3 regions of the Bacillus sp. Marseille-Q1617 genome follow, and region 2 is predicted to be linked to each of the others. Evidence: riboswitches for the same ligand, from Rfam matches in the RefSeq annotation. Region 2 holds a riboswitch; each other region holds the start of a gene.
What was found. Region 2 has a riboswitch for cobalamin ahead of HWX64_RS20930 (ABC transporter substrate-binding protein). Riboswitches for the same ligand answer to the same signal wherever they lie in the genome.
Positions count from the first base shown of each region.

Region 1 (6,791 bases), on a different contig from region 2:
GAAAAGATAGACCGCAAGCTATTATTATCGTTAATTGAGGATAAAATAGATGAGTTGGGTCCTGTTAGCATCAATGAAAAGAAAATTATCTGTATAATCGGAGGAACCTTGATATTATGGATTGCGCAGCCTTTACACGGCTACTCAATTCCTCAAATCGGCCTGCTGGGTGCTTGCTTTACCTTGCTTCCTTTTGCAGGGGTATGGAAATGGCATGAGGCAAGAAAATCAATAGATTGGGACTTGATGCTCTTTTTTGCTTCTACACTGATGGTATCAGGGATGTTAATCAGAACAGATACGATTGATTGGATGGCTGTCGGTTTAAATCGTATCCTTGACGGTCATCCACCTTGGGTTGTGATACTTCTCTTGGTTTTATGCACAAGTTTGGTCCGAATTGTCTTTGTGAATATTTTAGGTTTTTTGACAATCATGCTCCCCCTTAGTATTACGATTGGAAACACGATACCGGAATTATCGCCTATGCAAATTGCCATGCCGGTGTTTCTTGCATGCGTACCGGGCTTTTTTCTTGTTACGCAATCGCCTGTACACTTGATTAGCTATACGTATGGCTATTTTACAGATAAGGACTTATTGCGAGTAGGTCTGGCAGCATCCGTTTCATGGATAGCAGTTATTATAGGCTCAGTATTTTTTTATTGGTAGGACAATAAAAAGGTATCAAATACACTTCTTTACTTTCACAAAATTAAAAAGGTATGAACAGTTGCCTGTTCATACCCCCTTCCTATTTAATCAGCGCCCGATTCTTCCGATGCACTTTCCGCAGAACCGCCGTGTTGAATAATCTCTTTTCTTCTTCCGTTTCCGGAATCACTTTGGGTACTGGCTTTGGCTTCCCGTCTTCATCCACTGCAACCATGGTAAGGAATGATTCTGTCGTCAAAGTCTTGATACCCGTCAGTAGATTGGTAGAGTACACTTTCACATACACCTCCATGGAAGTCCTGCCCGTGGAAGTGACAATCGCTTCGAGGCTCAGCGCGTCCCCGACAGTTGCAGAAGAAAGAAAATCAACTGAATCGATCGAAGCGGTGACCACCACCGAACTGGAATGTTTCATGGCTGAAAGAGCAGCGATTTCATCGATGAAAGCTAATACCTTTCCACCGAAGATTGTTTGCATGTGATTGGTGTCAGGCGGCAATACCAATTTTGTCTGGATCGTACGTGAGCGTTCAACTGGATAAGCTTGTTCCATCTTCTCATCTCCTCATAAGCTTGAAATAAAAAATGCATCTCCTTTAATAGAAGATGCAGCTATTCCAAGCGAACAATCAGGATCCAATGAAACCTCGTTTGTCGTCTCATAAAGCGCAACACCCTCCTATCTCCCGTAGGAACTCTGTGTTCTTCCCGATTGGCAGGTCTCCTGGCTCAGCTTCGTCGACTTCTTATCCCTTCCCGTTCCCCCCGGGGAAACAGTGGGCTTCATAAGAATTCTCAGCCTTACAGTGGCGGGACCGCGCTGGATTTTCACCAGCTTCCCTTTTAAGAAGAGAGTCAACCGACATCCTCTTCACCAATGAGCAATAATGAAATTGTGAACGCTTTTATTCTACCATATTCGACGTCTCTCGGACTCTACTATGTCAATAAAAAGGAAAAAACCTGATGTTTTCCCATTTTTATGAAACCTTTAAAGGCTGTTATCCGTAGATAGTCATATCACCATTATAAAAGCAGAAAAACTTTACTGCTTAAATAACATAACAGGGGGTAGGTAAGTATGGGTTCATTGACTGCTATTGGAGTGATCATGTTCCTAATTCCTGTATTGATCGTAGCAGCAATTGCGGGAATCGCGTATTATTTTTGGATGAGATTCCGCTACCGCACGGCAAGGTCGAATCAGGCTTTGATCATCACGGGTCCGAAACTCGGGGATCCAGAGAAAGAGACGAATATTTTCACCGACCAGGAAGGACGTTCCATGAAGATCATCAGGGGTGGAGGTTATCGTCTGAGACGATTCCAAACGTCAACGCCCGTTAATCTGACTTCTTTCCAATTGAAGCTGTCGACTCCGCGTGTCTATACAAACGGCGGGGTGCCGATCGTGGCTGATGCGGTCGCGATGGTCAAGGTGGCTGACACGTTAAACGGGATTGCCAATTATGCGGAGCAGTTCCTTGGTAAAGACCAAAAAGAGATTGAAGATGAAATCATTGAGGTATTAGGAAGTAATCTGCGTGCCATTTTATCAAAAATGACCGTGGAGGACATCAACAGCAATCGGGAGAAGTTCAACGCCGACGTATCGGAGATCGCGCAGAAGCAGCTGGATCTTATGGGCTTCAAAATTACTTCCCTCGGCTTGACGGATATCCGTGATGCTGATGAAGAGAATGGATACTTAAAGAACCTTGGACGTCCCCGCATCGCGGAAGTCCGCAAGCAGGCAGAAATCGCCGAGGCTAACACTGAACGTGAGACGCGGATTCACCGTGCTCAGACGGATCAGGAAGCGAAGGAAGAAGAGTATAAGCGTCAAATTTCCATCGCCGAGTCCAAAAAGGAAAAGGACATCAAGGATGCAGCCTTCAAAGAAGAAACAGAGCGTGCGCGGGCGAAATCAGAGCAATCGTACGAATTGGAAAAAGCAAAGCTGTCCAAAGAAGTAAAAGAAGAAGAATTGACGCTTCAATTCCTTGAGCGCGAACGGGCAGTTAAGCTCGAGGCTGAAGAATCGAAAGTGCGTCAAACGAAAGCGGACGCGGAATATTATGAGACGACTCGTAAAGCAGAAGCAGAGGCGCGAAAAGCGGAAATCGACGGGGAAGCGAAAGCGAAGATCCGCCGTGAAGAAGGATCTGCCGAAGCAGATGTCATCAGACAGCGCGGTAAAGCAGAAGCAGAAGCGCGTAAACTGCTTGCTGAAGCAATGGAAAAACACGGTGACGTCATCATAACGGAAAAACTGATCGAAATGCTGCCTGTATTTGCCGAAAAGATTGCACAGCCGTTAAACAATATCGATTCTGTGAAAATCATTGATTCCGGCAATGGTCAGGGTGTTCCGTCATTCGGGAAGAGTATTACCAGAACGATGCTGGATATGCAGGAACCATTGAAGGAAATGACCGGGATAGACGTGGGTGAATTGTTACGGTCATATGCTGACAGGAAGCCACACTATCAGCCTGTCATTTCCCAAGCCGGGGAAAGGGAAAGCGCAGCAGGAAAAAACATGTCAGAGGCAGACAGTCAAGATGATACAAATGAAGATAATGAAAATCAAAATCAGAAGTAAGCTATGGGGTCACTCTTCAAATTTGAAGGGTGGCTCTTTTTTTAAAGCACATAAGTTATGGGGTGTTTAAAGTATCAATGTAACACCAACGATCTTATCAAATGTAAGCTGAATATTTGTCGAATTCCTGTTATATCAAAGGTGGTGCAAGGTGGTTTTCTCCAATGTGCTGAAATGACAGTTTAATAGTTGAACAATCTGTTTAATAATTGTACAGTATATTTACAAGGATGTTACAAAACTTGTACAAAACGAAAGGGAGTGGAAAAGATGAAAAAGATTTTCTCGATTTTTGTTACTGCGATTTTGATGATGTCACTGGCCGGCGGTGCGTTTGCTGCTGAAAATGATGCAATGGTGCGCGTTGTACATGCTTCTCCTGATGCACCGGCTGTAGACGTATATGTCGATGATAAAGCGGTTGTAGAAGGGGCCGAGTTCAAAGCGGCAACAGATTACATGAACCTGCCTGCCGGAGAACATAAGGTGGACATTTATGCTGCCGGAACAATGGGAAGTGAAGAACCGGTCATCTCTAAAACCCTGACAGTTGAAGCGGGGATGGGTTATACAGTCGCAGCAGCTAATACTCTCGACAATTTAGAGCTTGTGGTTGCAGAAGATTCAATGGAAGTCACAGAAGGAATGACGAAGGTCCGTGTAGGACACCTTTCCCCTGATGCACCAACTGTTGATGTGGGGCCAATTGGAGGAGATGCATTATTCTCAGGAGCTGAGTTTAAAGCAATCACAGATTACAAAGAGCTGGATCCAGGCACATATGACCTGGAAATCAGAACTCCTCAGGGTGAACAAGTATTAGATCTTTCTGGAACGATGTTAGAGGAAAATACAGTGTACAGCGTATTTGCCATTAATACAGCTGATCAATTGGAAGTACTTGTGTTGAAAGACTACACACTCATGCCGGGAAGCATGCCTGAAACAGGAATGGGAGGAACTGCTGAAGAAACCGCTTCTACACTTCCTATCATTCTGGCATCTGCTGTATTCGGCGGAGCAGCTCTTCTATTTGTCGCTCGCCGGAAGCTTGTGAAGTAATGAGGCTTCGTGTAATTGGAATTTTGTTGACGGCTCTTCTTGCAGGTTGTTCTGCAGAGGAGCCTCAACGGGTTCAACAAAAGGCGGAACAATCAAAGCCCCTTGAACACCCTGTACAAGTTAAACCTTCAAAAACGGTTGAAAATTCAAATGCAGTAATGGAAGAAGAGGCAGGTATCCATCCATCTGTCTTATCAATCCCTGCCCTGGATCTCGAAGCACCGGTTAAAGAATTCGGCCTGGACGAAGAAGGGAATATGGAGCTCCCTGAAAACGGGGAGGATGTAGCGTGGTTTGAACCAGGTTCTGAGCCTGGTGATGCGGGAAATGCGGTACTTGCAGGCCACGTGGATGACGAAAAAGCTCCGGCAATCTTTTTTAGGTTGAAGGAACTGGAGATAGGCGATGAAATCTATCTTTATGATAAGAACGGAGAACGGCTTACGTTTGTCGTAAGAGACAAAGTTGCCTATCAAAAAGATGACGCACCCCTTAGAAAAATATTCGGCCCAACCGATAAACGCATGTTGAATCTTATCACTTGCACGGGTTATTTTGATCGGGACATACGCAATTATGTAGAAAGACTTGTCGTATACACTGAACTGACAGAAGAGCCAAATGAATCATAAAGAGTTTTTTGTTCCCTTCATGGAATGAAAGCTCTTTTTTGTTGAGACCAGCTTTGTACAGGAATGACAAAAATGAACAGCAAAGTTCCTGTAATAAAAAATGCCGGCACCTCATATAGCGAGGCACCGGCGGTTATCCAAATGGGTCTATTCAAAAAGCTGAAACTATTCTGCTTCTACTGAAATATGCTGAAAGCTCTCTACATCAAATAGGCCAAGATCAGTGATTTTTAAAGAAGGAATAACAGGCAAAGTCAGAAAAGACAACGTGAGAAAAGGATTGAAACTTCCTGTGAATCCTACTTCCGATAAAGCGTATTTTATCTTCACCAGCCCGTTGTATACGGCACTGGATTCTTCATTTGAAAGTAATCCGGCGATGGGAAGCGAAAGCGAAGTAATCGCTTTTCCATTTTTAATTACCACGAGCCCTCCATTGATATCTTTCAAAGAATTTACAGCTTTTAAGATATCTCCATCATTGGTCCCCACAGCAACAATATTATGTGAGTCGTGAGCTACGGTAGTGGCAATGGCTCCGTCCTTTATTCCAAAACCTTTCACGACTCCTTTTCCAATATTGCCGGTTTTCTTATGCCTTTCCACCACACATATTTTAAGTTGATCGTTTGAAACAGATGGAGAAAAGTATCCCTCATTTACATCAACTTTCTCAATACATTTCGTAGTACGCAGCTGATTCGGTATGATTGCAATTATGTGGGCTTTATCAGTATGTTTTATCGGGATTTCAAGCTCTTTTTTTGTCATTACTGGTATGTTTACTGTGTCTGTGAGTGAAGTGTCGGCTGCAGCCCCCGGAATGGCTTCCCCGACATACTTTCCGGACTTTGCAACAAGTTTCCCCTTTTTATAAACATCAGATATGTTAATAGAGTTCAGATCATCCAAAAACAGAAGGTCGGCATCGTATCCTGGGGCAACCGCTCCTTTATTTGACAAACCGTAGCATTCTGCAGCATTGATTGTAGCCATCCCGATGGCAATCAGTGGGTCAAGCCCCTCCTTAATCGCCAGGCGTACATTGTGGTCGATGCTGCCCTCGCCGATTAAATCATCAAGATGTTTATCATCTGTACAAAATAAACACCGGCGGGCATTTCTTTCTGTCACGACCGTTATGAGTGACTTTAAGTCTTTGGCAACAGAACCTTCGCGGATCAAAAGATACATTCCCCTTTTCAGGCGTTCTTTTGCTTCTGAAGGAGTATGGCATTCATGATCTGTCGTAATGCCGGCTGATTTATACATGTTGACTGCATCCGGACCCAATCCAGCCAAATGTCCGTCAATCCTGGCCTTATGCCGAGAAGCGGCAGCAATTTTATCAATGATTGAATCATTCGCGTTTTGAAGGGACGGGAAATCCATTACCTCTGCCAATCCCAATACACGTTTATGCGAATAAAAGGGATCCAGATCATTTGCGGTCAGCACCGCTCCTGAATTCTCAAAGGGTGTCGCAGGGACGGAGGATGGAAGCATGAAGAAAACATCCAATGGGACATCCTTTGAGTTTTCCAACATAAATTCAATCCCTTTTCTGCCGGCTACATTCGCGATTTCATGCGGGTCTGTTATAACTGTCGTCACTCCGTGGGGGACGACCACTTTACAGAACTCGACCGGGGTCACCATTGATGATTCGATATGAACGTGACCGTCAATAAAGGAGGGACTAATATAGCGTTTCTCCGCATCAATCACTTGCTTCCCTTCATATTCCCCAATCCCGACAATGATACCGCCAGATATGGCAATGTCCTCTTCGAGTATTTCCTGATTAAAAACATCTA
Region 1 covers NZ_CAHJXM010000001.1:1,044,625-1,051,415, forward strand. Annotated here, with positions in the region: gene HWX64_RS05150 (SLC13 family permease) at 1-672, shown strand, start outside; gene HWX64_RS05155 (acyl-CoA thioesterase) at 755-1,228, opposite strand; cobalamin riboswitch at 1,372-1,569, opposite strand; gene HWX64_RS05160 (flotillin family protein) at 1,766-3,280, shown strand; gene HWX64_RS05165 (DUF4397 domain-containing protein) at 3,551-4,342, shown strand; gene HWX64_RS05170 (class F sortase) at 4,342-4,974, shown strand; gene ade (adenine deaminase) at 5,140-6,791, opposite strand, start outside.
Region 1: it holds a riboswitch for cobalamin, as region 2 does, so the genes downstream of both, HWX64_RS05155 (acyl-CoA thioesterase) here and HWX64_RS20930 (ABC transporter substrate-binding protein) in region 2, are expected to answer to the same signal.

Region 2 (6,791 bases):
AGCGAGGGTGCCGGTTCTGTGATCATACACCTCTTGTTCCTGCATCGCCCTGACTTTTGCTTCAGTGGATGTTACAAGGGCTTCAATGAAAGCTTCATCAGAAAGCTTTCCATTGACAAAAACCCAAGTATTGATCGTGCCAGGCCTCGTCTCCTGAGGAAACAGGTAAGTACCAGTCACATCCACAGCATTTCCTATACCTGCTGTGACGACAACAAAAATCGAATGCTCATCCACGGTGAACAAGCCATATTCCACATCCTCCAAGTTCACTGCCGTCATCATTCCAACAGTGAAAGAGGGATCAAATTCCTTTTCTCCAAGAAAATTCATCAAATCCCCCTGGTAATCGGTGCAATCATAATGAGGGGGGACATATCGGTTCACCACGTTTTTGTACCAGCCAAACCCTGAACCGATCACCCCTGAGGACATGCATTTCATATGGATGGGGGACTGATAAGTGATCATTTCAGGGGAAACAGTCAGAAACTCCTCACACGCTTCCACCATTCCATCATCCACTTTCTCATCAGGGAGCAGAACTATTTGCGGTTTGGCTACATCGGGATGGGCTTGTTTATGTACTTCAGTATCATATACCTCTTGAATATGTGTTTCCTTCAACACTTCTTCCGGATGATCGACTACTCTGGCCAGGCCGTTCTGCATCAAAAGCAGACGGTCACAATAGAGGCTGGCAAGATTTAAATCATGAAAGATGGACACGACTGTCAAGTTACGCTCTTTTGTTTGTTGCTTCAACAGTTCCAGCAAGCTTTTCTGAAAAGAGAGGTCCAGGTGATTGGTCGGTTCGTCCAGCAGGATGACCTTCGGTTCCTGGGCAAGAGCCTGGGCAAGGAATACCCTTTGCTTTTCTCCCCCTGACAGCTCATCCAGCTTGCGTTCATGCAGACTCTCTACTCCTGTTTGAGCCATGGCTGCATGAACGATTTCATTATCATAAGGGGAAATCGTTTTAAATATCCCTTTCTGATGAGGATAGCGGCCAAGCATGACTGTTTCTTTCACACTGTAAGAAAAGGAATGCGATGAGTTTTGCGGCAGCACGGCTATCAGTTTCGCTAACTCCTTTGAGGAGTATTCGCCCAAGGTCTTTTCATTCAGCATTATCGTTCCGGCCGTTAGAGGAAGGACGCCCGAAAGAGCCTTCAAGAGGGTAGTCTTCCCGCTGCCGTTAGGACCCAATATACCAAAGAATTCACCTGTCTCAACTTGAAAATCAATATTTTCCACTATAGCTTTTTCTTCATAGCCAACAGATAAATGATGGACTTTCAGCATGTCATCCCCCTCGTTTCTTAAGCAGTATATAGGCAAAGATCGGCGCACCGATCAATGCGGTGATCACTCCGATTGGTAACTCAGACGGACTGATCACGGTGCGGGATATCAAGTCTGCAATGACCAGGAACGCGCCGCCTGAAATGACCGAGAGCGGGAGCACATGCTGATGGTCATATCCAATCATCCTTCTGATAAAGTGAGGGATCACGAGCCCTACAAAACCGATCGTACCGGAAACGGCAACTGCCGCTCCGGTCAATGTGCTTCCTGCAATCAGAATCATATATTTTCTCTTCTGAACCGAGATGCCTATATGGCGGGCTTGCTCTTCCCCGAAGCTCATGCCGTTCAATTCCTTGGCATTTAACATCAGGAGCAGCGTCCCGGCAACAAAGAAAGGAAAGACAATGAAAATATAATCCCAGCCCCTCATGGATACGCTGCCCAGCAGCCAGCCGATGATCTGCCTCAACTCCTCTCCGGAAAGTGCAATCATAAGGGAAATGACAGAGCCGAGAAATGAGCTGAAAATAATTCCTGTCAGTATGATGGTTTCTACCTTCATCGTGCGGTCTACCTTCCTTGCAAACGTCAATACTAGAAATACAGTCAGCAATGAACCCAGGATACTGATGACCGGCAGCGTGAACAACCCCAGAAACGGCAGGCTGATATTGAAGAATAAAGTCACAACTGCACCCACCGATGCCCCTGAAGACATTCCCAGGGTATATGGATCGGCAAGGGGATTTCTTAATAACCCTTGAAAGGAAGCCCCCGCTACCGCTAAGGAGCTCCCCACTAGTAAAGCTAATAAAACTCGTGGTAAGCGAATGGAAAATACAATGTTTGAATGCATGGGGTCGACGGTCTCCGCTGAGCCGTCCCCAAACATTTCGGCACTGATGATCTTAAGGATATCAATGATGGGAACCTTTACAGTTCCAATCGATATCCCGATCAATAGCGACAGGATAAGAATACTTAATGCCAGCAGATAGATGATCCATATTCTATTCTGTAAATATCTCCGGATAAACAGACTTGGCAATTTCCTCTACTCCTTCTACCAATCTAGGACCGGTACGGGTCACGAGATCAGTGTGCACATCATAAACGTGTTCATTTTTGACTGCGTTGATATCCTGCCAGCCGTCCCGGGTCATGATCTGTTCGTTATCACCGTACGTGGTAATAATGACATCAGGATTCGCTGCGATGACCTCTTCTTGATTGACGGCGATCCACCCTTCCTGATCTTTCAGCGCATTCTCTGCATTGATCAATTCAAGCATCTCATTGATAAAGGTATTGTTTCCTGTTGAGTAAATATCCGGTGCAGGAGCCACTTCCACGTACACCTTCCTCTTCTGCTCAACTTCCTCTGCTTTTGATTTAAGTTCTTGAAGATCTTTTTTCATGCCAGATACCAGCTTTTCCGCTTTCTTTTCCGTATCTGTAAGCTTTCCAATATTCTCTATGATTGTGTATACTTCATCTATTTTCTGTGTATCCTTAACGACGAATACGCTGATTCCCGAGTCGCGCAATTGATTTAATCCTTCTTTCGCGCTCACAGCAGTCGACTCATGCGCAAGTACGAGATCTGGATCGAGGCTGATGATTTTCTCGACATTGAATTCCATACCTCCGATTTTCTCTTTTGCAGCAGCTTCCTCGGGATAGTTATCGAAATCTGTCACTCCCACGACTTCTCCACCAAGACCCAGTTCAAATAGTATTTCCGTATTACTCGGAATTAACGAAATGATTCGTTCGGGCTTTGATTCCAAAGTTATTTCATCACCTAAAGCATCCTTCACATGAATGGATTGGTCAACTGATTTCTCTTCAGTACCTTCCCCGGCCTTTTGGTTGTCAGAATCATTGCCACAAGCAGCTGTGAATAATACTGACAGCATTAAAATAATAATCAGACTACTAATCTTTTTCATTTTTTTTCCTTCTTTCCTCGTGATATTAACCGCTTTTATCAAGATCGCTGCATTCTTTTCCTTATCCGGCAGGTAGTGGATTCGAACGGGCATCGATCAAAATCCCCTTTTGACTTTCGAAAAAGTGCAAAAAAGAGACAAATAAAAAAACATCCCCGAAAAGGCGATGCTGTGTAATATGCATTTAGGACCATCATGTAAAAAAACATGCATGCATGTTACACTTTCCCATCCGCGTAGTACCAGTGTCAAAGATGTCAGGCAGGTCTCCTGGCTCATGGTCATTGCTTGCTGCCCCTTCCCGTACCTATGTACAGTGGCTTATTGCAGCTTGCTCCCATTTACAGTGGCGGGACCGCGTTGGAGTTGCACCAACTTCCCTTTTAAGAAGCGCAGGAATATGAAAACATACTCCGCTTCACCCGATCATTCAACTATGTAATTTTCCGTTCACATGAATTATACAGGAGCGTCTGCGTTCAGGTAAATACATTTTTATATAATCTAGACATTTTTTTGATTGTCAAACCGTCAATGAAAATGATAAAATTTGTTCATTCTGATATACCTTTACCACATTACAGCAGCAAAAAAGCTGCAGGAGGTTTCATAGAAATGAAAAAAGAATTTGAACTCGCTACCTTTGCCGGAGGATGTTTCTGGTGCATGGTAAAACCTTTTGACGAATTACCCGGCATCGTTGATGTCGTTTCCGGATATTCAGGAGGACACGTTGATCATCCTACTTATAAAGAAGTAAAAGAAGGACAGAGCGGGCATTATGAAGTGGTACAGATTACATTTGACCCTTCCATCTTCCCATATGAAAGCCTCTTGGACCTTTATTGGCCGCAAATCGACCCGACAGATGATGGCGGGCAATTCCATGACCGCGGCGATCAGTATCGAACGGCCATCTTCTATCACAATGAGAAACAAAAAAAAGCTGCAGAAGATTCCAAACAAAGAATTGCAGAAAGTGGACGATTCAATAAACCGATCGTTACAAAGATCCTGCCGGCGGCAGCCTTTTATCCTGCTGAGGATTATCATCAAAAGTTTTATAAAAAAAGTCCAGATGAATATAAAGCTGATCGCAAAGTTTCCGGCAGGGATGAATTCATCCGCAATCACTGGGAGCAATAAAAGTGCATGACAACCGCCCCTTTCTCACAAACTAAGTGCCAGAAAGGGGGTTTTTTATGATGAATAAAAAAAATCCAGACAAGGAACAAGTGAAAGGTTTCGAGGGTCCGGGCAGGGCTGTGAATTTTTTCGACCCCTATCCTGATGAAGACAAAGTGAATTACAAAAATGCAGAACAAGGTGAAGATGGAAAAGAAAGAGAATAAAGATGTCGAACACAAGACGAATAGTATGATAACTTTTGTATAAGTTAAGAAGAAGGAACCGGGGAAATCCTCCACCATGAAAAGCCATCAATCGCTAGATTTTCTCGGTTTTGCTATCATTTTTTCATACTTATTGTGCACTCCATGAACATGGACGGTCTCCCTCAGTGTATATCTGGTCTGATAGTAATGATTCAACCCGTCATTGCTATGCAGACAATCGAATCTTAGCTTTTCATAACCATTCTGTTGACAGAAGGACTCCGCCCAGTTTAAACATTCTGCCCCCAACCCTTCTCCTTTCCACTTCCTCTTCACGACTAAACGATGCAAATATAAGCACCTTTCTTCACTTGCTTCATCCCCCCATATATCACAATCCCATTCATTCGGTGAGGGTTCCAGTGTCAATGAACCTGCCGCTTCATTCTTCCAAAAGAGTAAATATGTATGACCTCTCCTGATTGAATCAATAATTTCCACAAGATTTCCATCCATGTCTGTGAGGTAATAATCCCATTGTGTAAGCCCTTTCGTTTTCAGCCACAAAGAAGCATCTTTTAATAAATCCAGTATGATGTCGAGCTCTTCGATTCCAGCTTTCTTTATCGTATACTCAGCCGTAGCTTCCATAATATCCCTCCTTTCTCGCCATCATTTTAACATATCTCCTTTAAGGGAGGACAGGCTTTATAAGTAAAAACACAGAAAAAAAGGAGGCGGGGTATCCGCTCTCCTTCAATACATACTCATTATTTTTTCAAGTACGTCCAGCCCTCTTCCTGGTATACTTTGTTTTCTTTCATCAGTTTCCCGATTGCGCGTTTAAAGGAAGCCTTGCTCATGTTGAAGCGTTCCTTAATTTCATCCGGCTGGCTCTTGTCCCAGAACGGGATCGCACCATTCCGCTGATGCAGGTAAGAAAGAATCACATCGGCATCATCATGCATCTTATCTTGTTTTAATGGAAGGAAAGAGACATTAAGATTTCCGTCATCCTTTACATCGATGACTCTTCCTTCAACAAGCTCGCCAAGTCTTGGTTCTTGTTTACGCTCATTCTCATGTACGAAGCAGCGGTAACCCTGTTCGGATAAAAAGAACGTGCCCACTTTCAATAGACGGTAAACCCTGCCTTGGACCTTTGCATTAAGCATTTCTTTTGATGCTCTTCTAGACACTTGCTCGATGATATTTTCCGTTGCAAGCTTTCCATACAGACGATCCTGCTTGTCCCGATTTAATGACATGAACAATTGGTCGCCGGGTTCCGGCCATAAGGAAAGGAACTTCGGCAGGTCGTCTGCAGAGACCAAAATGTCTTTAGGAAGTCCGATATTGACAAACACTCCTAAATCTTCTCGTTTATCCACTACCTCAGCCCATCCATAAGACCCTACTTGCACCTTCGGAATACGCATGGTCGCCGTCAGCCTGACATCCTTATCGTGATAAAGAAATACTTTGACAGTATCCCCCTCTTGTATTTCATCTGTTATTTCTGAATGATGCAGCAGTACGCGATCCTCATAATCATTTGTCAAGAAGAAGCCGTATGGGACTTCATGATCGACATATAATTCTTCTACCGTGCCCGGTGTCAATGAAGACATAATCTAATTCCTCCCATTGAAATGGTAATAGCTCTCATCCGCTCATTACACATCATGTATATTGAATTAATATATCTTTTTTTCTTCTATATGTATAGTGCCTATTTTCTGCAGAAAATAGTAAATGTATTTTGAAAATATACATTTGTGTTCCAAAATATACTGATTACAACGTATTAAAAATCTTCACGTTTATGTCCTTCACATACTCAGTATAAAAGAACTTAATTAATGAAGGGTTACATCCCTACTCAACCTATTATAACAGTGCATAGTAAATCATGCAGGTGCCCTGCTGATTAAAGCCAGGGTTCCCTGCATGAATTTAAGAATGATTATACTTCCTCACTGCTTCGTCAGCCGGAAGTAAGAATGTGAGCATTCCCAGTAATGGAAGGAAACTGCATAGAATCATGACAAATCGAATGGAATAAAGATCTGCCAGTCCTCCGAAAAGAACAGCGCCCACGGCGCCCATGCCAAATGCAAGCCCTACGGTCAGACCTGATACCATGCCGATCTTTCTAGGCAATAATTCCTGAGCATATACGACAATGACGCTG
Region 2 covers NZ_CAHJXM010000003.1:712,454-719,244, reverse strand. Annotated here, with positions in the region: gene HWX64_RS20940 (heme ABC transporter ATP-binding protein) at 1-1,305, opposite strand, end outside; gene HWX64_RS20935 (iron ABC transporter permease) at 1,307-2,359, opposite strand; gene HWX64_RS20930 (ABC transporter substrate-binding protein) at 2,322-3,263, opposite strand; cobalamin riboswitch at 3,506-3,703, opposite strand; gene msrA (peptide-methionine (S)-S-oxide reductase MsrA) at 3,879-4,409, shown strand; gene HWX64_RS20920 (hypothetical protein) at 4,466-4,615, shown strand; gene HWX64_RS20915 (GNAT family N-acetyltransferase) at 4,703-5,248, opposite strand; gene HWX64_RS20910 (S1 RNA-binding domain-containing protein) at 5,368-6,228, opposite strand; gene HWX64_RS20905 (MFS transporter) at 6,554-6,791, opposite strand, start outside.

Region 3 (6,791 bases), on a different contig from region 2:
TGAATAATATCCATAAGGAAAGAATGAATACTATCTAAACCGAAGTCATCATGGAATCGGGAAGCGGTTTTAATAAGTGCAATTTATAAAAAATCGTCATTAGAAGAAAGTTTTTTTATGAAAGTTCAGCATGAAAATTTATTTCGTATTATAATGGTTACGGTGAAAAAATGTTTTGTAAGCAAGGAAAGGAAGGATAGATATGGCTACACAACAAATCGGTGTGGTTGGTGTAGGAGTAATGGGGAAAAGCCTTGCTCTGAATTTTGAAAGCAGAGGGTACTCAGTCGCCATTTATGATGTAACTGAGGAAAAAGTGAATGAAATCTTAGAAGAGCATAGTGGTAAACACTTTACGGGTACAAGCAGTGTGGAAGCATTCGCAGCATCCTTGGAAACACCAAGGAAAATACTCATGATGGTGCCTGCAGGTAAAATTACGGATAAAGCAATTGATTCCCTGCTGCCACACTTAGATAAAGGGGACATCCTGATTGATGGGGGAAATGCTTACTTTGAAGATACGATCCGACGGAATAAAGCTCTTGAGGAAAAAGGGATCAATTTTATTGGAGCGGGTGTTTCAGGTGGAGAAGAGGGTGCATTATACGGACCTGCCATCATGCCAAGCGGACAAAAAGAAGCTTATGATTTGATAGAACCGTTCTTGACAGCTATTGCAGCGAAAGTAAACGGTGATGCTTGCAGTACATATATCGGACCGGATGGTTCCGGTCATTATGTGAAGATGGTTCACAATGGAATAGAATACAGCGATATGCAGCTCATTTGTGAAGCGTATTACTTAATGAAAAACGTCTTGGGAATAGAAGCACAAGAACTTCATGAAATTTTCAAAGAGTGGAATGAAGGGGAGCTTGACAGTTATTTGATCGAGATTACGGCTGATATCTTTACTAAAGTTGATGAAGAAACAGGTAAACCCCTGGTAGAAGTCATCCTGGATACAGCAGGACAAAAGGGCACTGGTAAATGGACCAGCATATCCGCCCTGGAGCTTGGGGTGCCTCTGTCGATTATTACTGAATCTGTTTTCGCCCGCTTTATTTCGGCTATGAAGGAAGAACGTGTAAAGGCAAGCAAGATTTTAAGAGGACCTAAAAACAACGAATTCAACGGAAATAAGGAAGAGTTTGTTGAAATGATCCGTAAAGCATTGTATTTAAGTAAAATCTGTTCCTATGCTCAAGGATTTGCACAGTTACAATCAGCGTCGAAGGAATATAATTGGAATCTCAAGCCAGGTGAAATCGCCATGATTTTCAGAGGGGGATGCATCATCCGGGCAGGATTCCTGCAAGAAATCAAGAAAGCTTATGACCGGGATGCAGGATTGACGAATTTACTATTGGATCCGTATTTTAAGGAAATCGTTGAAAATTATCAGGACGATGCACGTGAAGTGGTGGCGACGGCCATTAAATTGGGAATACCAGTACCAGGGCTTGCAAGTGCACTAGCTTATTATGACAGCTATCGTTCGGAATCGCTGCCGGCAAACCTTTTGCAGGCTCAGCGTGATTATTTCGGAGCCCACACTTATCAACGGACGGATAAAGAAGGAACCTTCCATACCAATTGGCTAAGTAAATAAATGGATGAACAAGGAAGCCGCAGTACAATTTGAATGTACTGCGGCTTTTTTCTTGTTGAGCGGCTTACTCTTCGCTCGAGGAATCATCTTTTGTATGATGTTTCTTTTTTTCTTCCCGTTGTTCTTTCTTTAAATCCTCTAAGGGGATCGGATCTACGTTTTGTTCACTTTCATGTTTATCAAGGATTCCTTCATGATCCTTATTTACTTGTTCAGGGTTATCGTTTGAACGTTTATTCATGTATTTCATCTCCTTTATTTACTAGTGATTTGTTTTCAATGCCGCTGGTGATTTCCGTGCAAGACTTCGCTTTCCGCGGGTGACCCGTGAGTCTCCTCGGTCGTACCTCCCTGCGGGAAGAAAAGCGGAGGCGGCTCGCTCAGAGTCGACAAGCATAAGACAGGTCAGCCATAAAGGCGTTTTGCCTTTTTGGATGGCATGGCTTATGTCTCGAGCCTCTAGCCGCCGGAGCTGGACAAGTCTCACATCAGTCACTTCTCCCGCAGGAGTCTTCGTCTTGCACTCCAATCAACAGCTAGAAAAAAGTAATATCAAAAATCAGCAGCTTTAAACAGAGTCTACTGAAGTAATGTATGGTAGACAGTACCCTTTTTTAAAAAAGATAAAACGTATGAATAAAAAAAGAACAATTCCCGTAGCGGGAATTGTTCTTATGATGAATTATATTTTCACATCAACTTTAGCATTTTTCTTTAGCTCTTCAACGTGCTGTACAAGTTTTTCTTGTTTCTTTTGCTGTTCAAGTTGAGTCTTGATTTGCGGCTTCACTTCTTCAAACTTAGGTGCTTTTTGATCTTTGCCCTGCTGGCTGGCAAATTGGTCATAGAATTTCTTCATTTCTTCTTCTGTTACTTCATCCACTTTAATCTCTTTTTCAACGTAGTTCGTGTATTTGATGTTTTCAGCAACTTGAGTTTTTAATTCATCCATTGAGAATCCGGCGTCTTTCATAGCCTTTTCGAATTCTTTCTCACTCTTGTATTGTTTTTTTACTTCATCAAGCTGTTTGTTGATTTCTTCGTCAGTTGCCTTATACCCTTTCTTGTCTGCCTGCTGCATAAGAAGAGTTTGACCTACAAGGCTGTCGATTGTTTGTTTTTTGATTTGTTCAGCGGCTTTTTCACTCGTCGGGTCTTGTCCCATTTGTTGAAACTGCATTTGAGAGGATGTAAGGATGTTATTATAATCTTCACCCTTCAGCTTCTCGTCATTGACCACTGCAACCACTTTATCTTTGTCCACTTTTTGTTTATCCATTTTCTTTTGCATTTCTTCCATTTGCTTTGCCTGATCTTGTTGTTCTTTACTTTTCTCTTCTGTTTTTGGTTTATCTTCGGATTGCTTTTTTGCCTCTTCTCCATTTCCGCAAGCGGCTAAGGCAATCGTCATAATTGTTATCAATAAAGCGCTCATTAATTTTTTCATGTATCATTTTCTCCTTTCAAAGGCGATATAATTAGGATGCTTTCTATTAGATTGCTATTAGGGCAAGTAAACGATGACCGCTCCTTTCCGCTGCAGACACTTGCTTTCCGCGGGGAGGAACTCGAGCCTACTCGGCGTTCCGCCTGCGGGATCTCGACTTTTCCTCTATATCCCATCGGAGTCAAATGCCTTCTGCTACAATCCACTCTGTATTAACAATGTCGTTTGTATCAGCAATCATAATGAAAACTGCTAATTAAAAAATCACTTAATGCGCATTGTATATGATTCTTATGAATAAATAAACCTTTTTGACTCATTTAATCATATTGTAATCACCCTGAAACACTAGATTCGTTTATTTTATCCCCCAGCATCGCCATTCATTCAAAAAAAGGGGGCTGTTCACATCCGAATTCTTCCGGTGTAAACAGCCCGTCAAATATTGGGGACCAAAGAATACTGTCAAACAACCTTCTAATAGGATTATAGGATTTCTGCTTCCCGGTCTCAAACAACAAATTTCAATGTAATCTCGCTTTACCTCTGTTTTAGTCTTCCGATTCAAAGGTGTTCGCGGATTTTTGATGAAAAAGATAATTATAAGCATATTTGCTTTTAAGTGACGCAATGATTTCTGCTTGAAAAATCATAGGAATTAAATTATGATGAATGGGAACACAATACTTTGTGTTTTATGAGTAAATTCATAACTATATATTGATTAGTTCAATTAAATCTATAAGTACGGTGTCTATTTAGACTTAATAGGGAATCTGGTGAAATTCCAGAACTGTCCCCGCAACTGTAAGTGTGACGAAATAAGGAATTGCCACTATCTTAATAAAGATGGGAAGGCCTTAAAGTAGGTTGAAGCACGAGTCAGGAGACCTGCCGTAGTTATTACGTATGATCTTCTTCGGGAATTGGGAGGATATGCGAGGATAGAATAATAGATATCAATACATACGTCTGTTATATCATATCATCGTTATTCATTTAAGCCCGTCCAATTTAGAGGATGGGCTTTTTTTATATCCTCTCCCGCAGCTTGTATAGTACGAATGAATTGAACAGATCCGGGAGGAATGGAGATATGAAATTGATTGAAACAGAGAAAACATCTGAACTGGCCAGGCAGCTATGCGGGAAGCTAAAGTTGGATTTCCCCGAATTGGACATGGATGGATTTGAAGAGAAAGTGGAAGGGCTTCTTCAAGTGAAAAAGGAATTCTCAGTGGAACAGCTTTATCACCAAATGATCTTGTCCGCTGTCGAAAGAATTTCAGCAGAAGAACCACAATGGACTTATGCTGCTGCATGTCTGTACTTAGAAAGGCTTTATCGCTCCAGCAGTCAATCCAGGGGACTTGATCCTGCAAATCCATACCGCTCATTTTTTGATTTGATACAAAATCTTGTCCAGAAGAAGTTATATAATCCACGCTTACTGGCTGAATACACCCTGGAAGAAATCCAGCATTTGGAGTCCCTTTTGGATCCTTCTAAAGACAAGCTGTTTACCTATATTGGAATTGTTACACTTGCTGAGCGCTATCTAACGAAGTCACATGAAGGAAGAGTATATGAACTCCCTCAGGAGAGGTTTATGGTGATTGCGATGACCCTCATGATGGATGAACCCAAAGGGCAAAGGCTCTCGTTGATTAAAGAAGCTTACTGGGCCCTGTCCAATCTGTATATGACCGTTGCCACACCTACATTAGCGAACGCAGGTAAAAGCTACGGACAGCTCTCCAGCTGCTTCATCGATACTGTGGAGGATGATTTGAGGTGCATCTTTGACAGCAATACGGATGTTTCGACCCTGAGTAAAAACGGCGGGGGCCTTGGTATCTACTTAGGCAAAGTCCGGAGCAGGGGGAGTGACATCAAAGGCTTTAAAGGTGTGGGCTCGGGGGTCATTCCGTGGATGAAGCAATTAAATAATACCGCTGTGTCCGTGGACCAGCTCGGTCAGCGTCAAGGCGCAATTGCGGTTTACCTCGATGTCTGGCACAAAGATATTCATTCTTTCCTGGACGTTCGGTTGAACAATGGAGATGAACGGCAGCGTACCCATGATTTGTTTACAGGTGTCTGCCTTCCTGATTTATTTATGGAAGCGGTTGAAGAAAGAGATGAGTGGCACTTGTTCGACCCTCATGAAGTAAGGAGAGTCATGGGCTTTTCTCTGGAAGACTTTTACGATGAAGAAAAAGGTCAGGGTTCATTCAGGGAGAAGTACTGGCAATGTGTGAATCATCCGGAACTTTCTAAGAAAACAGTACCTGCCATTGACCTATTCAAACGAATTATGATCTCTCAGCTGGAAACGGGAACACCTTTTATGTTCTACCGGGATACTGTAAATCGCCAGAATGCCAATGCTCATAAAGGGATGATTTACTGCAGCAATCTATGTACGGAAATCGCTCAAAATATGAGCCCTACTTATTTAGAGGAAGAAAAGATAGAAGACGGGAAAATCATTACTTCTAAACATCCAGGTGATTATGTCGTGTGTAATCTCGCGTCCCTTTCCCTGGCTAAGGCTGTTCAGCACAAAGTATTATCCCGGACGATCAAGATTGCTGTAAGACTTTTGGATAATGTCATCGACCTTAATAATATACCTGTACTCCAAGCCCAATTGACAAATCAGCGGTATAGAGGAATCGGGCTGGGTACGTTTGGGTGGCATCATTTACTTGCCGCGAAGGGCTTAAGATGGGAAAGCGAGGAAGCCGCAGCGTACTGTGATTCACTCTATGAAGAGATTGCGTATCATACAATTGAGGCAAGCAGCGATCTTGCAAAGGAGAAAGGAGCGTATCCATATTTTAAAGGTTCAGATTGGGATACCGGGAATTATTTCGATAAAAAAGGATATAAAGGTCCGCTTTGGGAGCAGTTGAAAACGGAAGTGTCATACACCGGGATTCGGAACGGGTACCTCATGGCTGTTGCGCCGAACTCATCAACTTCTCTCATAGCAGGCTCAACAGCAAGTATCGATCCTTTATTCAGGCAGTTATACTCGGAAGAAAAAAAGGATTATAAAATCCCAGTTACTGCACCGGATCTTACGGCTGAAACGAAATGGTATTACAAGACAGCATACCATCTGGATCAGCATTGGAGCATCAAACAAAACAGCAGGAGACAGACGCATATCGACCAGAGTATTTCATTCAATCTCTATGTTAGAAATGACATCAAAGCGAAGGACCTTCTGCTTCTTCATCTTGACGCATGGAAATCCGGCTTGAAAACGACCTATTACGTGAGATCCACATCCGATTCTGTCATTGAAGAGTGTGAAAGTTGTCATAGCTAATAAGGGGGAAAAGGAACATGATTACACTGAATAAAAGAGAACTGCTTGATGCAGCAGCTCCAAATAAATCGACTTCCATAATAAACGGGAAGAGCTCCAACGTCTTAAACTGGGACGATGTCCGCTTTAATTGGGCGTATCCCAAATATAAAAGAATGCTGGGTAACTTCTGGACGCCGTTTGAAATAAATATGTCCAAAGACATCAATCAATTTGAATCACTATCTAAAAAGGAGCAGGATACTTTTCTGAAGGTAATAGGTTTGCTTGCCCTGCTTGATAGTGTTCAGACAGATTATGCTGGTAAGGTCGGAGACTTTTTGACGGATTCCAGTTTAAATGCATTGATGATCATCCTCGCTCAGCAGGAAGTGATTCATAATCATTCC
Region 3 covers NZ_CAHJXM010000001.1:1,402,905-1,409,695, forward strand. Annotated here, with positions in the region: gene gndA (NADP-dependent phosphogluconate dehydrogenase) at 203-1,615, shown strand; gene HWX64_RS07035 (hypothetical protein) at 1,680-1,856, opposite strand; gene HWX64_RS07040 (SurA N-terminal domain-containing protein) at 2,298-3,062, opposite strand; cobalamin riboswitch at 3,794-3,976, shown strand; gene HWX64_RS07045 (ribonucleoside-diphosphate reductase subunit alpha) at 4,159-6,402, shown strand; gene HWX64_RS07050 (ribonucleotide-diphosphate reductase subunit beta) at 6,420-6,791, shown strand, end outside.
Region 3: it holds a riboswitch for cobalamin, as region 2 does, so the genes downstream of both, HWX64_RS07045 (ribonucleoside-diphosphate reductase subunit alpha) here and HWX64_RS20930 (ABC transporter substrate-binding protein) in region 2, are expected to answer to the same signal.